3 regions of the Streptosporangium heterodermiicola genome follow, and region 1 is predicted to be linked to each of the others. Evidence: predicted binding sites of a transcription regulator. Region 1 holds the regulator's gene; each other region holds the start of a gene.
What was found. Region 1 encodes LexA, which represses DNA repair genes until DNA is damaged. Its sites were predicted from a motif close to TCGAACANNTGTTCGA; they were not measured.
Positions count from the first base shown of each region.

Region 1 (4,003 bases):
CACTGACTACGCCGACCGGCTGCTGGACGACATGGCCCTGCTGGAGGGCGGTTGGTCCGAGCGCGTGCTGACCATGCAGCGCAACTGGATCGGCCGGTCCGAGGGCGCCGACGTCAACTTCGTGATCGAGGGCCGCGACGAGCCGGTCACCGTCTACACCACCCGTCCCGACACCCTGTACGGCGCCACCTTCTTCGTGGTCGCCCCGGACGCGCCGCTGGCCGAGGAGATCGTCACCGACGACCGGCGCGAGGCGTTCGAGGCCTACCGGGTCGAGGTGTCCAAGCTGTCCGACATCGACCGGCTGTCCACCGAGAAGGAGAAGACCGGCGTCTTCCTGGGCCGGTACGCCGTCAACCCGGTCAACGGCGAGCGCATGCCGGTCTGGGCGGCCGACTACGTGCTGTCCGACTACGGCCATGGCGCCATCATGGCCGTGCCCGCGCACGACCAGCGCGACCTGGACTTCGCCCGCGCCTTCGACCTGCCGGTGCGGGTGGTCGTGCACACCGGCCTGGCCGATCCCGGCGAGACCGGCATCGCCACCAGCGGTGACGGCGCGATGGTCAACTCCGGCCCGCTGGACGGCCTGGCCAAGACCGAGGCGATCCGGAAGATCATCGAGGTGCTGAGCGAGCGGGGCACCGGACGGTTCACGGTCAACTTCCGGCTGCGCGACTGGCTGCTGTCCCGCCAGCGCTTCTGGGGCTGCCCGATCCCGATCATCCACTGCGCCGACTGCGGCGAGGTCCCCGTCCCCGACGACCAGCTGCCCGTCACCCTGCCCGACATGCGCGGCGAGGCCCTGGCACCCAAGGGCGTATCCCCGCTGGCCTCGGCCGAGGACTGGGTCAACGTCTCCTGTCCCAAGTGCGGCGGCCCGGCCAAGCGCGACACCGACACGATGGACACCTTCGTCGACTCCTCCTGGTACTTCCTGCGCTACGTCGACCCGGCCTACGACGAGGGCCCGTTCGACGTCGAGCGCGTGCGCAGGTGGGGCCCGATCGACCAGTACATCGGCGGCGTCGAGCACGCCGTGCTGCACCTGCTGTACTCCAGGTTCTTCACCAAGGTCCTGCACGACATGGGGATGGTCGACTTCGTCGAGCCCTTCACCCGCCTGCTGAACCAGGGGCAGGTCATCAACCAGGGCAAGGCGATGTCCAAGTCACTGGGCAACGGCGTCGACCTGGGGCAGCAGATCGACGCCTACGGTGTCGACGCGGTCAGGCTCACCGTCGTCTTCGCCGGACCGCCCGAGGACGACATCGACTGGGCCGACGTCTCCCCGGCGGCGTCGCAGAAGTTCCTGGCCCGCGCGTTCCGCGTGATGGCCGAGGCCGGTGCGGCCTCGGCGCCCGGAGTGGACGTCACCGCCGGAGACCTGAACCTGCGCAAGGTCGTCCACCACACGATCGACGAGGTCACCAAGCTGGTCGACTCCCACCGCTTCAACGTCGCGGTGGCCCGCATGATGGAGCTGACGAGCGCGGCCCGCAAGGCCATCGACTCCGGGCCCGGCGCGGCCGACCCGGCGGTCAGGGAGGCCGCCGAGACCCTGGCGGTCATGCTGTCCCTGGTCGCGCCGTACGCGGCGGAGGAGGGCTGGGAGCGGCTGGGACACTCCGCCTCGGTCGCCACCGCGGGCTGGCCGGTGGCCGACCCGGCGCTGCTGGTCCAGGAGTCGGTCACCTGTGTCGTCCAGGTCGCGGGCAAGGTGCGCGACCGGCTGGAGGTCTCCCCGGAGATCTCCGAGGCGGACCTGGAGGCGCTGGCCCTGGGGTCGGAGAAGGTCCGGTCCTTCCTGTCCGGTACGCCGCGCAAGGTGATCGTCCGCGCCCCCAAGCTGGTCAACATCGTCCCCTAGGGGGTCGTGAGCCGGTCGACCTCGTCCCCTGGGAGCCGTGGAGCGGGCGGCCGGGCAAGGCCGTCGTGTGGTGGGTGAGGCCGCGGCGCGTGGTCTCGAAGGCCGCTGCCGGAACGCGGACCGGAGGTGCTCGGGGGTCGCCCATCGGATGGACGACTCCCGAGCGGCTCACCGGCGGGTCCCCGCTCCCGGTCACCCGCCGGGCTTCCGGCGCTCATCTCCGCTCTATCGATCAGCGTGCCGGTGTCCGTTGACGTGGGATCTTCCGAGGCGTCCCTTCACCCTTCATCCGAAAACGCCGGAGGGGCGGGGTCCCGATGTCGGGACCCCGCCCCTCCGGCGTGTCGCGCGTCCTCCGGCTGTCGTGCGGAGGCTGGAGGCGCGTGGTGTGGAACTCGCGCCGGAACGGTGTCTTCCGGAGCTCGCCCGGCGGATGCGAAGACCCGCCGGTGAGCCAGGCGGACACGGAAACCGGCGGACGCGGAGAACGGTCCGAAAGCCACCCGGAAACCGGCGGACGCGGAGAACGGTCCGGGGTCGCCGGGGACGCTCGCGTCAGAGCTTGCGGAGGACCGCGACGACCTTGCCGAGCACGGTGGCCTCGTCACCCGGGATCGGGTCGTAGTTGGGGTTGTGCGGGACCAGCCAGACATGGCCGTCTCTGCGCTTGAAGGTCTTGACCGTGGCCTCGCCGTCGATCATCGCCGCGACCACGTCGCCGTTGTCGGCGACCGGCTGCTGGCGTACGACCACCCAGTCGCCGTTGGCGATGGCGGCCTCGATCATCGAGTCACCGGTCACCTGGAGGAGGAAGAGCGTGCCCTCGCCGACGAGCTGCTTGGGCAGGGCGAAGACGTCCTCGATGCTCTCCTCGGCGAGGATGGGGCCACCGGCGGCGATCCGGCCGACCAGGGGGACGTAGGCGGCGGTCGGGCGGCTGACCGGAGCCTCGTCCTCGCCGGAGTCGGGATCCACCCACAGCACGGGCTCGCCGGGAAGGCGGACCTCCAGGGCGCGGGGGCGGTGCGGGTCACGCCGCAGGTAGCCCTTGCGCTGCAAAGCCGTCAGCTGGTGCGACACGCTGGAGGTGCTGGTGAGCTGCACCGCCTCACCGATCTCCCGCATGGACGGCGGATAGCCGCGCTGCTGCACGGAATCGCGGATCACCTCAAGGATCTTCCGCTGCCTGGGGGTGAGGCCAAGGGAGTCACGCCTTCGCACCGCCAGGTCGCTGGCGGCCGAACCGTTCTCGTTGTGCTGGCTCATACGAACTCCTCGCCTCCCGGTCTGTATCTGACGCGTCGCACACAGCGACCATACCTCGGCCGAAGATCATATTCAAACAATTGTTCGAATGTCCTCGAAATCGGCGACGCCGTGGTGTACAACATCGTACGGGAGTTCGATCGACATCGTGTTCGATTCGCCGATCTTTCTTCGACATGTGTTCGGCCAGGTCGAGGGGATGGGGGTCACCATGAAACCGACCACGACGACACCGCGATCCAGGACCGCGCCGGCATCCCGGGCCGCGCGGCGATCACCGGAGGCGCCGCGCCTGCGGCTCGTGCCGCCCCCGAGACCGGAGCCGGGATCGGGGCCGGAGCGGAGCCTCGCGCCGGAGTCCGCGCGAAGGCCCGAGGCGGGTCCGGGGTCCGGGGCGGGGCCGGGATCCGACCGGGGGCCGGTGCCGGGGCCGCGAGCCGGCCGCGGGGCGGCACAAAGGTCCGGGCCGGGGTCCGGGCGTACGCCCGAGCGGGTGTCCGGGCGGACGTCCGGGCGTGAGACGAAGCGGGGGTCGGGGCGGGCGGTCGATCGGGAGCCGGGGCGGGGGTCCGGATCCAGGCCGAGGCCGGCGGCGCGATCGGCGGTGGCGCCCGCGGCGCGGGTCCGCCGCTCCGGAGTCGACCGTCCCGCGCCCGTCCGGCGGCCACTCCGGCTCACCAGGCGTGGAAGGATCGTGGCGGTGGCGGTGCTCGCGCTGTTCACCCTGGGGGTGCTCTGGATCGGCGGGCGCATCGACATGGCCTCGGCGGGCGGGCGGCCGGATCTTGAGGGTCTTCCCCGGATCACGGTGCACGCGGGCGACACGCTGTGGGAGATCGCGGACGCGTTGACCGAGGAGGCCGACGC
Region 1 covers NZ_JBPJSR010000015.1:237,606-241,608, reverse strand. The annotation lists gene leuS (leucine--tRNA ligase) at 1-1,870, shown strand, start outside; gene lexA (transcriptional repressor LexA) at 2,426-3,136, opposite strand; gene ACSC1Q_RS29790 (LysM peptidoglycan-binding domain-containing protein) at 3,837-4,003, shown strand, end outside.

Region 2 (4,003 bases), on a different contig from region 1:
AAACGCCAGGCCGGGACCGTATCCCTTGCGGGCGAGCATGCCGGCCAGCCTGCGTGTCCTGACCGCGGGCTCCAGACCCCGGGTCGAGGAGAGCTTGCGCCGCACGAGGCGACGGGCGGTCTCCGCCTCCTCCTCGGGATCGAGCCGGTCCACCGCTTCCTTCACGGTCTCCTCGTCCACCCCCCGGTGGCGGAGCTCCGAGGCGAGGGCCTTTCTGGCGAGGCCCCGCCCGGCGTGGCGCGAGCTCACCCATGCCGCGGCGAACGCCTCGTCGTCGATGAGCCCGACCTCGGAGAAGCGCTCCAGCACGGCGTCCGCCGCTTCCTGGGGCACCTCTCGCTTGCGCAGCGCCTCCGCGAGCTGGGCTCGGGTGCGCGGCGCCATGGTCAGCAGCCGCAGGCAGATGCCCCGGGCCACCGCCTGCGGATCGGTTTCGGTCTCCCGGATCGCCCGGGACCCCTCGGCCGGCCCATCGGACCTGTCACGCCCGCCGAACCCGCCACGTCCGCCGGATCTGCCGCGTCCACCCGACCTGCCACGTCCGCCGAATCCGTCAGGTCCTTCGGGTTCAGCGGATCTGTCAGATCCGTCGAACCCGTCGGGTCCATCAGGGCCGTTAGATCCGTTGGGGCCGTTGAATCCGTCAGGGCCGTCGGGGCCGTCGGGAAGAAAGCCCGGGGTAGCGCCCCCGGACCGCCGCCCACGCCGTGAGGCGCGCTTCTTCCGGCCTCGTGGCCCGTCACCCCCGGAGTCCGCGGCCTCCTCGCGGAAGCCTTCCTCCGGGACGGACGGGGCGTGGTCGCGCCCGCGCCGGCCCGGTGAGGCCGCCCGAGGCTCGTCGGGCCAGGCACCCCAGTCTCGCGGCCCGGCCTCGCAGGCCGGACCGGAGTCAGGTCCCGTGGTCATCGATCAGCCCGGATTCAGGCGTCACCCGGCTTGGGAGCCGCGGCGGCCTTGGAACCGCGGCCGGACGCCGCGGAAGCCGTGGCGGACGCGCGGCCGGACGCGGCGGCCGGGGCGGAGGCCACGGGAGCGGGCGGCGGGGTGGCCGGGCTGTCGACGCGCGGGCCGACGCCGAGCTTCTCCTTGATCTTCTTCTCGATCTCGTTCGCCATGTCCGGGTGGCTCTTGAGGAAGTTTCGCGCGTTCTCCTTGCCCTGGCCGAGCTGGTCACCCTCGTAGGTGTACCAGGCGCCGGACTTGCGGACGAAGCCGTGCTCGACACCCATGTCGATCAGGCCGCCCTCGCGGGAGATGCCGACGCCGTAGAGGATGTCGAAGTCGGCCACGCGGAAGGGCGGGGCCATCTTGTTCTTGACGACCTTCACCCGGGTGCGGTTGCCGACCGCCTCGGTGCCGTCCTTCAGCGTCTCGATGCGGCGGATGTCGAGACGGACCGAGGCGTAGAACTTCAGCGCCTTTCCACCGGTCGTGGTCTCGGGCGAGCCGAACATGACGCCGATCTTCTCGCGGAGCTGGTTGATGAAGATCGCGGTGGTGCCGGTGTTGTTGAGCGCTCCGGCGACCTTGCGCAGCGCCTGGGACATCAGACGGGCCTGGAGACCGACGTGGCTGTCGCCCATCTCGCCCTCGATCTCGGCCTTGGGCACCAGGGCCGCGACCGAGTCGATGACCAGCAGGTCGACGGCGCCGGACCGGATCAGCATGTCGGCGATCTCCAGCGCCTGCTCACCGGTGTCGGGCTGGGAGACGAGCAGCGCGTCGGTGTCGACGCCCAGCTTCTGGGCGTACTCCGGGTCGAGCGCGTGCTCGGCGTCGATGAACGCGGCGATGCCGCCGCCGCGCTGGGCGTTGGCCACCGCGTGCAGGGCGACCGTGGTCTTGCCCGAGGACTCGGGACCGTAGACCTCGACGATGCGGCCGCGCGGGAAGCCGCCGATGCCGAGGGCCACGTCGAGCGCGATGGAGCCGGTGGGGACCACCTCGATGGGCGCCCGGGTCTCGTCGCCCAGGCGCATGATCGAGCCCTTGCCGAACTGCCGCTCGATCTGAGCGAGTGCGGTCTCAAGCGCCTTCTCGCGGTCGTTAGCTGCCATGGGAGCCCCCTGAAGGGTCGCGGGTTGGATCGGTTGCCAGAAAGCTACGGGGTGCCGCCGACAATTTCGGGAGGGCACGCCAGGAGTGGTGGCCTGTTCAATATAGCCGAACGATTGTTCGATCGCCGCTCGTTGGCACCATACGTTACGGGAGTCGCGAACCGCCGCGGAACGCCCCCGGCGGCTCCTTCGCGTGCGACCGGGCACGGCCACGTACGGCCGGCGGCCCATGGCTCCGGGAGGCGGGGGACCCATCCAGGAAGCGACATTTCCAAGAATTACCTCGGACCTGTTGTAACCGGGCTGACCTGGAGTGATCCTGAGGGGAAACGACCCGAGGTGCCCGACGTGCCCAACGCGTTCACGCAGCAACGCCTAGCCCATCTCGACTCCCTGGCCACCGAACTGCGACAACGAGGGCTGGCGAGCCGCACCCTCGGAGGCACCGCCCCGGTGCTGTGGGTGTGGCATCCGGACAGCCACCGGCAGACCATCGTCTTCGCCACCCCGGTCAGGGACGGCTGGATGTTCCTGTGGTCGCCGGACGGGGAGGAGAGCGCCGACGATCTCGCACGGGCGGCCGACTCGGTGGAGCAGCTCCTCGCCCCGCTCACGGAACCGTCCTGATCGGCCCTCCCAGACTCCCCCGGGCCTCACTCACCCCTCGGAGGGCCTTCGGGCCCTCCCTCGGCCCGTCCGATCCCTCGCCGTACGCTCAAGGCTTGCACGTGCCCTCGGGCTTTCACCCGTTCGATCGGGCTTCACGGTCCTCCGCGCTCACCGGCCGCCCTTCACGCTTCCCGGTCCTCACGCTTCCCGGCCCTGACACTTCCGGCCCTCGCGCTTTCCACCTCTCAGCCCCTCAGCCCCTCAGCGGAGCCTGGGCGCGACGTCGGTCACCCCGCACACGGCGTGCCAGACCTCCTTGGCGCCGACCCCCTCGGCGAGTGCCTGGATCACGGTCCGGCCTCCGAGATCGGCGATGACGTAGTCGCGGGCCCACGACTCGGCGTACTGGTCGCCGAAGTGTGACTTCATCCGCTTCCAGAAATCCGATAGGCGCATGCCTCAAGTATGGATCCACTCCGGCGTGACGCGAGCCGCCCCGCGCGCCGTCGGCCCGTTCCCTGTCCGTGTCCCGCTCTCCCGGCCCCCGCCGGACGGAACGGGGCGGAAACGGAGTGAAGGGGTGGGAGCGGGGAGGACGGGGCGTCAGAGCACGCGGGAGCCGTACATCTCGCCGAGGGGGTCGGCGAGCAGTTCCAGGCGGGCCCCGTCGGGGTCGGCGAAGTAGATGGACGCGCCGCTCTCGACCTGGTGCGGGACGCCCGCGGCCTCCAGCTTGCCCCGCAGACGCTCCCACGTGGAGGGATCGACGGAGATGGCGACGTGGTGGAGCCCGCCGAGGACCTCCTTGTAGGGGCCGAGGTCCAGGCCCGGGAAGTCGAAGAAGGCGAGCAGGTTGCCGTTGCCGATGTCGAAGAAGAAGTGGTTCGAGCCCCGGTAGTCGCGGTTCTCGAAGATCTCCGTCAGCGGGAACTCCAGGAGGTCCTGGTAGAACGCGATCGTCGCCTCGACGTCGGAGGAGATCAGCGCGAAGTGGTGCAGCCCCCTCGCGCTGCTCGGCGGGCGGTGAGCCCTGAGGTGCTCCGCCTTGATCCGCTCGCGTGTCGCCTCGATGGCCTGATGGTCGATGCTCACCGTTAGCTCACCACTCAATACGTCGTGTGTTCGTCAAAGCCATGTCCTCAACGACAGGGAGCCAACCTATCCCGGACGTCATGTCATGGTGGCGAACGGTCACCGCCCCCGCGAACGCCGCGAACCCGGTCTCCCGTCCGGTCTCCCGTGGTCCGGCCGAGGCATCGGTGGATCAGGTATCCGCAGGTGGCGCGCGAGCCGTCCGCTTCCGCCGATCATCCGGTCACCGACCGGGCGGTGACGGG
Region 2 covers NZ_JBPJSR010000010.1:168,374-172,376, forward strand. The annotation lists gene recX (recombination regulator RecX) at 1-906, opposite strand, end outside; gene recA (recombinase RecA) at 921-2,057, opposite strand; gene ACSC1Q_RS22665 (hypothetical protein) at 2,406-2,684, shown strand; gene ACSC1Q_RS22670 (DUF3046 domain-containing protein) at 2,928-3,122, opposite strand; gene ACSC1Q_RS22675 (VOC family protein) at 3,270-3,758, opposite strand.
Region 2: the regulator LexA is predicted to act here: its motif matches at 2,164-2,179, upstream of recA (recombinase RecA).

Region 3 (4,003 bases), on a different contig from region 1:
AGCGCCGGGCGGCTGCGCCACGAACACCAGCTCGCCGACGTGCGCTCGGTGGCCGAGGCCGCCCAGCGGGTGCTGCTGCGCCCGGTGCCCCGCCGCGCGGGACCGGGCATCGGCGTCGCCGTCTCCTACACCTCCGCCACGGCCGAGGCCAGGATCGGCGGCGACCTGTACGAGGTCGTCACCACCCCGCACGGGGTACGGATCATCGTGGGCGACGTTCAGGGAAAGGGCCTGGAGGCCGTGGAGACGGCCGCCGTGGTGCTCGGGGCCTTCCGGGAGGCGGCCCACGACGAGAAAACGCTCCAGGGCGTCGTGGCGCGTCTGGAGAACGCCCTGACCCGCGAGCTGTCCGGCGAGCAGTTCGTGACCGCCGTGCTGGCCGAGATCAGCGGCGGTTCCACCATCACCGTCATCAACTGCGGCCATCCGGCGCCCATGGTGCTCGACGCCGAGGGCGGGATCTGGTTCGCCGACCCGCCGGACGAGGCGCTCCCGCTGGGCATGAGCGCCCTCAAGGCCAGCGAGCCGCAGCCGCACCACATCCCGTTCGAACCGGGTGACCAGGTCCTCTTCTACACCGACGGGGTCATCGAGGCGCGCGACGCGGCGGGCGATTTCTACCCGCTGCTTGAGCGGGCGCACCTGCTGGACGGCGACGACCCCCAGGGCTCGCTGGACGCCCTCCGCGCCGACCTGCTCAGCCACGTGGGCAGACCGCTGGGCGACGACGCCGCCATGCTCCTGCTGCGCCACCGCGCCGCCCGCCAGACCTCCACGGCCGCGTAGGGGCCGACGCCACTCGAACGGACAGGGGCGTGAGGACGGGCAGCCTGAAGACGAGCGGCGCGAGGACGAGGGCTTGAGGACAAGCGGCGCGCGGACAGATGAGGCGGGGACGGGAAACCCGAAGGCAGGCGGGGCAGGGACGGATGACGCGAAAAACGTCCCCGTACGTCCCGCGCCTTTCGGGAGAACCCGTGGGCACGAGGACGTACGGGGACGGCGCCGGTGAGCCAGGGCGGCGACCCCGGGTGGGTGGCCGCGCCGGCTCTAACCGGCTAGGGGGACCTGGCCGGGAAGCATGGGCTGGCTCGGCACGCCGAGCAGCTTCTCCACGGCGGTGACGAAACGCTCCGCCTCGGAGATGAGCTCCTCCGCGTCTCGCGAGGACACCGTGCGGGTCAGGCCCGCCTCGGCGGCGGCCCGTTTGGCCGCGCTCGTCTCGAAGTAGGGGGCCCACTCGGCCAGGCGGGGCTCGGCCTCGGGCAGCATCTCCCAGGCACTGCGCAGCCTGCGCCTCCTGCGGCCCTCCATGGGACGGGGACGGGCCGCCAGGACGGCAGCGGCCGCCCTGAGCGCGGCGAGGTGGGCCGCGACGTAGCGCGCGGCGGAAGTCCGGGCGGCGGCGGCCTCTTCGAGGCAGTCGCGTGCGTCTGTGAGGTGCGCCCGCACCGTGGGGGACAGCCGGGGCCCACCGGAATCGCTGAGCCGAGGGGTCATAGTGCTTCAGCCTCCTTGGTCGCGAGCGGCTCCGGCGTTTTCGCCGGCGGTTATCACACTCGCAGACCCCACCGACAAATCCACCGGACGGCCGGACGAGGAGCTTCCCCTCTCCCCGCCCGTCCTGACCTGGCCCGATCGTCTCCGCCGACGACGAGGGCCCGATCGGCCGCCCTTGGACACGAGCCGCGAGCCCCGTGTCATCACATCGAACATAAATTCGATCACTAATGCTGTCAAGTAAAACGGCGAACAAAAGTTCGATCTTCGAGTGTCTAAGAGCACACGAGAGGGTCCCGGTGTTCGATGTGCGAGAGCACACGGAGGGGCTCTGATTGATCGATGCGCGAGGGGGCGCGCGAGAGCACCGGAGCTCGATGTGCGAGAGGACGCGAAAGGGCCCCGGGAGATCACCGTCTCCCGGGGCCCGATTCACGACCGGCGGGGTCACGCCCGCCGGATCGCCCGCTTCACCGTCCTACTGGATAAAGCCGCTCTATCAAACGAAGCTCCACTATCGGACGAAATCGCCCTGGAAGCCGCCTTGCCGGACGAAGCCGTCCTAGCGCACGAACCTGCCTCGGACGTGCACCGGCACTCCCGTACCGAGCAGGCCGGGAAGGACCTCCGCCACGTGCATGGGCAGCCGTACGCAGCCGTGGGAGGCGGGCGCCAGCGGCACCGACAGCGCGCCGTGGAAGGCGATGCCCCCGTTGAAGAAGATCGGGTTGTAGAGCTGGCCCAGGTAGGACTTGTGCCAGCCGTCCCTGCGCCAGGTGGTCTTGTAGTCGCCCGTCGGTGTGCGGGCGTCACCGCAGAACCGCTGGGCCCTGCCCTCCCAGGTGGCCGTCTCGCAGTAGGAGATGCCGCTGCCGGAGGAGGTGTGGCTGATCAGCTTCACCACACCGCCGACGTAGAGGACCATCACCTGCTTGGCGAGGTTGACCTCCACCCGGGTCGGCTTCCCGTTGGGGACGAGCACCTTCGGCGCCACCGGGGCCTCCAGGGCGTTCCAGGTCCCGCGCGCCACGGTGCTGGTCGGCGTGACGCCGTTGACCTTCTGGAAGGCCCAGACCGCCGCCAGGGTCGCCCCGCCGTAGCGGCCGTCGATCCTGCCCGGGGCGTAGCCGAGCGCGGCCAGCCGGGTCTGGAGCACCTTCACCGTGGCGCCCTTCGCGCCGAGCTTGAGCGTCTTGCCCGGTGCGACGAACGGGCTCGCCCCCGTCACCGCGACAGCCGTGACATCCGTCACGGCCGCGACGGCAGGGGAAGCCGAGGTCTGGGCCGCGGCGGCGCTCGCGGAAAGGGTGACGCCCGCGGAAGAGAGGAGCACGGCCCCCGCCGTCATCAGCGCGGCCACTCCCTGCCGCTGTCCAACCCTCACTTTCAATCAACTCCTCATATCACTATGTATCGGGTCAAGGGACCATAGCGCACGGGTTCCCCGTGCAGGCCGCCGGTTATAAAGCGGCAATCAACGGTCAATCTGTTTAGAGTGGCCGCGTGCCAGAAAAGTTGCATCCGAACATCGAGAAGGTCGCCGCCGTCCTGCGCGAGCACGACGTTCCCGGCGAGATCGTCATCTTCGCGGAGGCCACCCCGACCGCCGCCACCGCGGCCGCGCAGCTCGGCTGCGAGGTCGGCGCCATCGCCAACAGCCTGATATTCGACGCCGACGGCGAGCCGCTCCTGGTGCTGACCAGCGGAGCCCACCGGGTCGACACCGACCTGATCGCCAGGACGGCCGGCGTGACGAAGGTGCGGCGAGCCGACCCCGCCTCCGTACGGGCGGCCACCGGCCAGGTCATCGGCGGCGTCGCCCCGATCGGCCACCCCGCGCCGGTCAGGACCCTGGTCGACACCTGGCTGGGCAAGCACGAGGTCGTCTGGGCCGCCGCCGGCCACCCGCACACCGTCTTCCCGACCTCCTTCGAGGAGCTCGTCCGCATCACCGGCGGAATCCCCGTAGAGGTCGAATGACGGCTCCCCCCGGCCACGGGACGCCGTGACGGCACGGCGTGCCGTGCGGCCCCGTACGCCCTCGCACGGGCCGTGAGGGGCCGGTCAGGCCTCTCGCGGCCGGGGCCGCAGAGGGGCGGGACCGGCCGGGAAACCTCGCGGCGAAGGCCTGGCACCGCTCTCACGCCGCACGCCGACCCGCGTCACGTCCGCACTGCTAGGGTGCGACGCGTGATCGGACTGCGACGGATCGGCCCCGACGAGTTCACGCTCCGGCTGGACGCGGTCCTCCACGTCTACACCGAGGCGATGAACCCGCCCGCCGACCAGATCGCCGGCCGCAGGCTCATCATGGGGAACCACGCCACCCATCCCGCCTTCACCTGCCTGTTCGCCGAGCGCGCCGACGGCACGCCGGTGGGCATCGCCTACGGCTTCCACGGGGTTCCCGGCCAGTGGTGGCACGACGTGGTCAGGCGGGCCCTCGTGGAGAGGCACGGCGAGGTCAGCGCCCGCGGCTGGCTGGGCGACGCGCTGGAGCTCG
Region 3 covers NZ_JBPJSR010000001.1:636,340-640,342, forward strand. The annotation lists gene ACSC1Q_RS02535 (PP2C family protein-serine/threonine phosphatase) at 1-786, shown strand, start outside; gene ACSC1Q_RS02540 (SAV_6107 family HEPN domain-containing protein) at 1,051-1,500, opposite strand; gene ACSC1Q_RS02545 (L,D-transpeptidase family protein) at 2,063-2,884, opposite strand; gene ACSC1Q_RS02550 (YbaK/EbsC family protein) at 3,004-3,480, shown strand; gene ACSC1Q_RS02555 (GNAT family N-acetyltransferase) at 3,691-4,003, shown strand, end outside.
Region 3: the regulator LexA is predicted to act here: its motif matches at 1,749-1,764, upstream of ACSC1Q_RS02540 (SAV_6107 family HEPN domain-containing protein).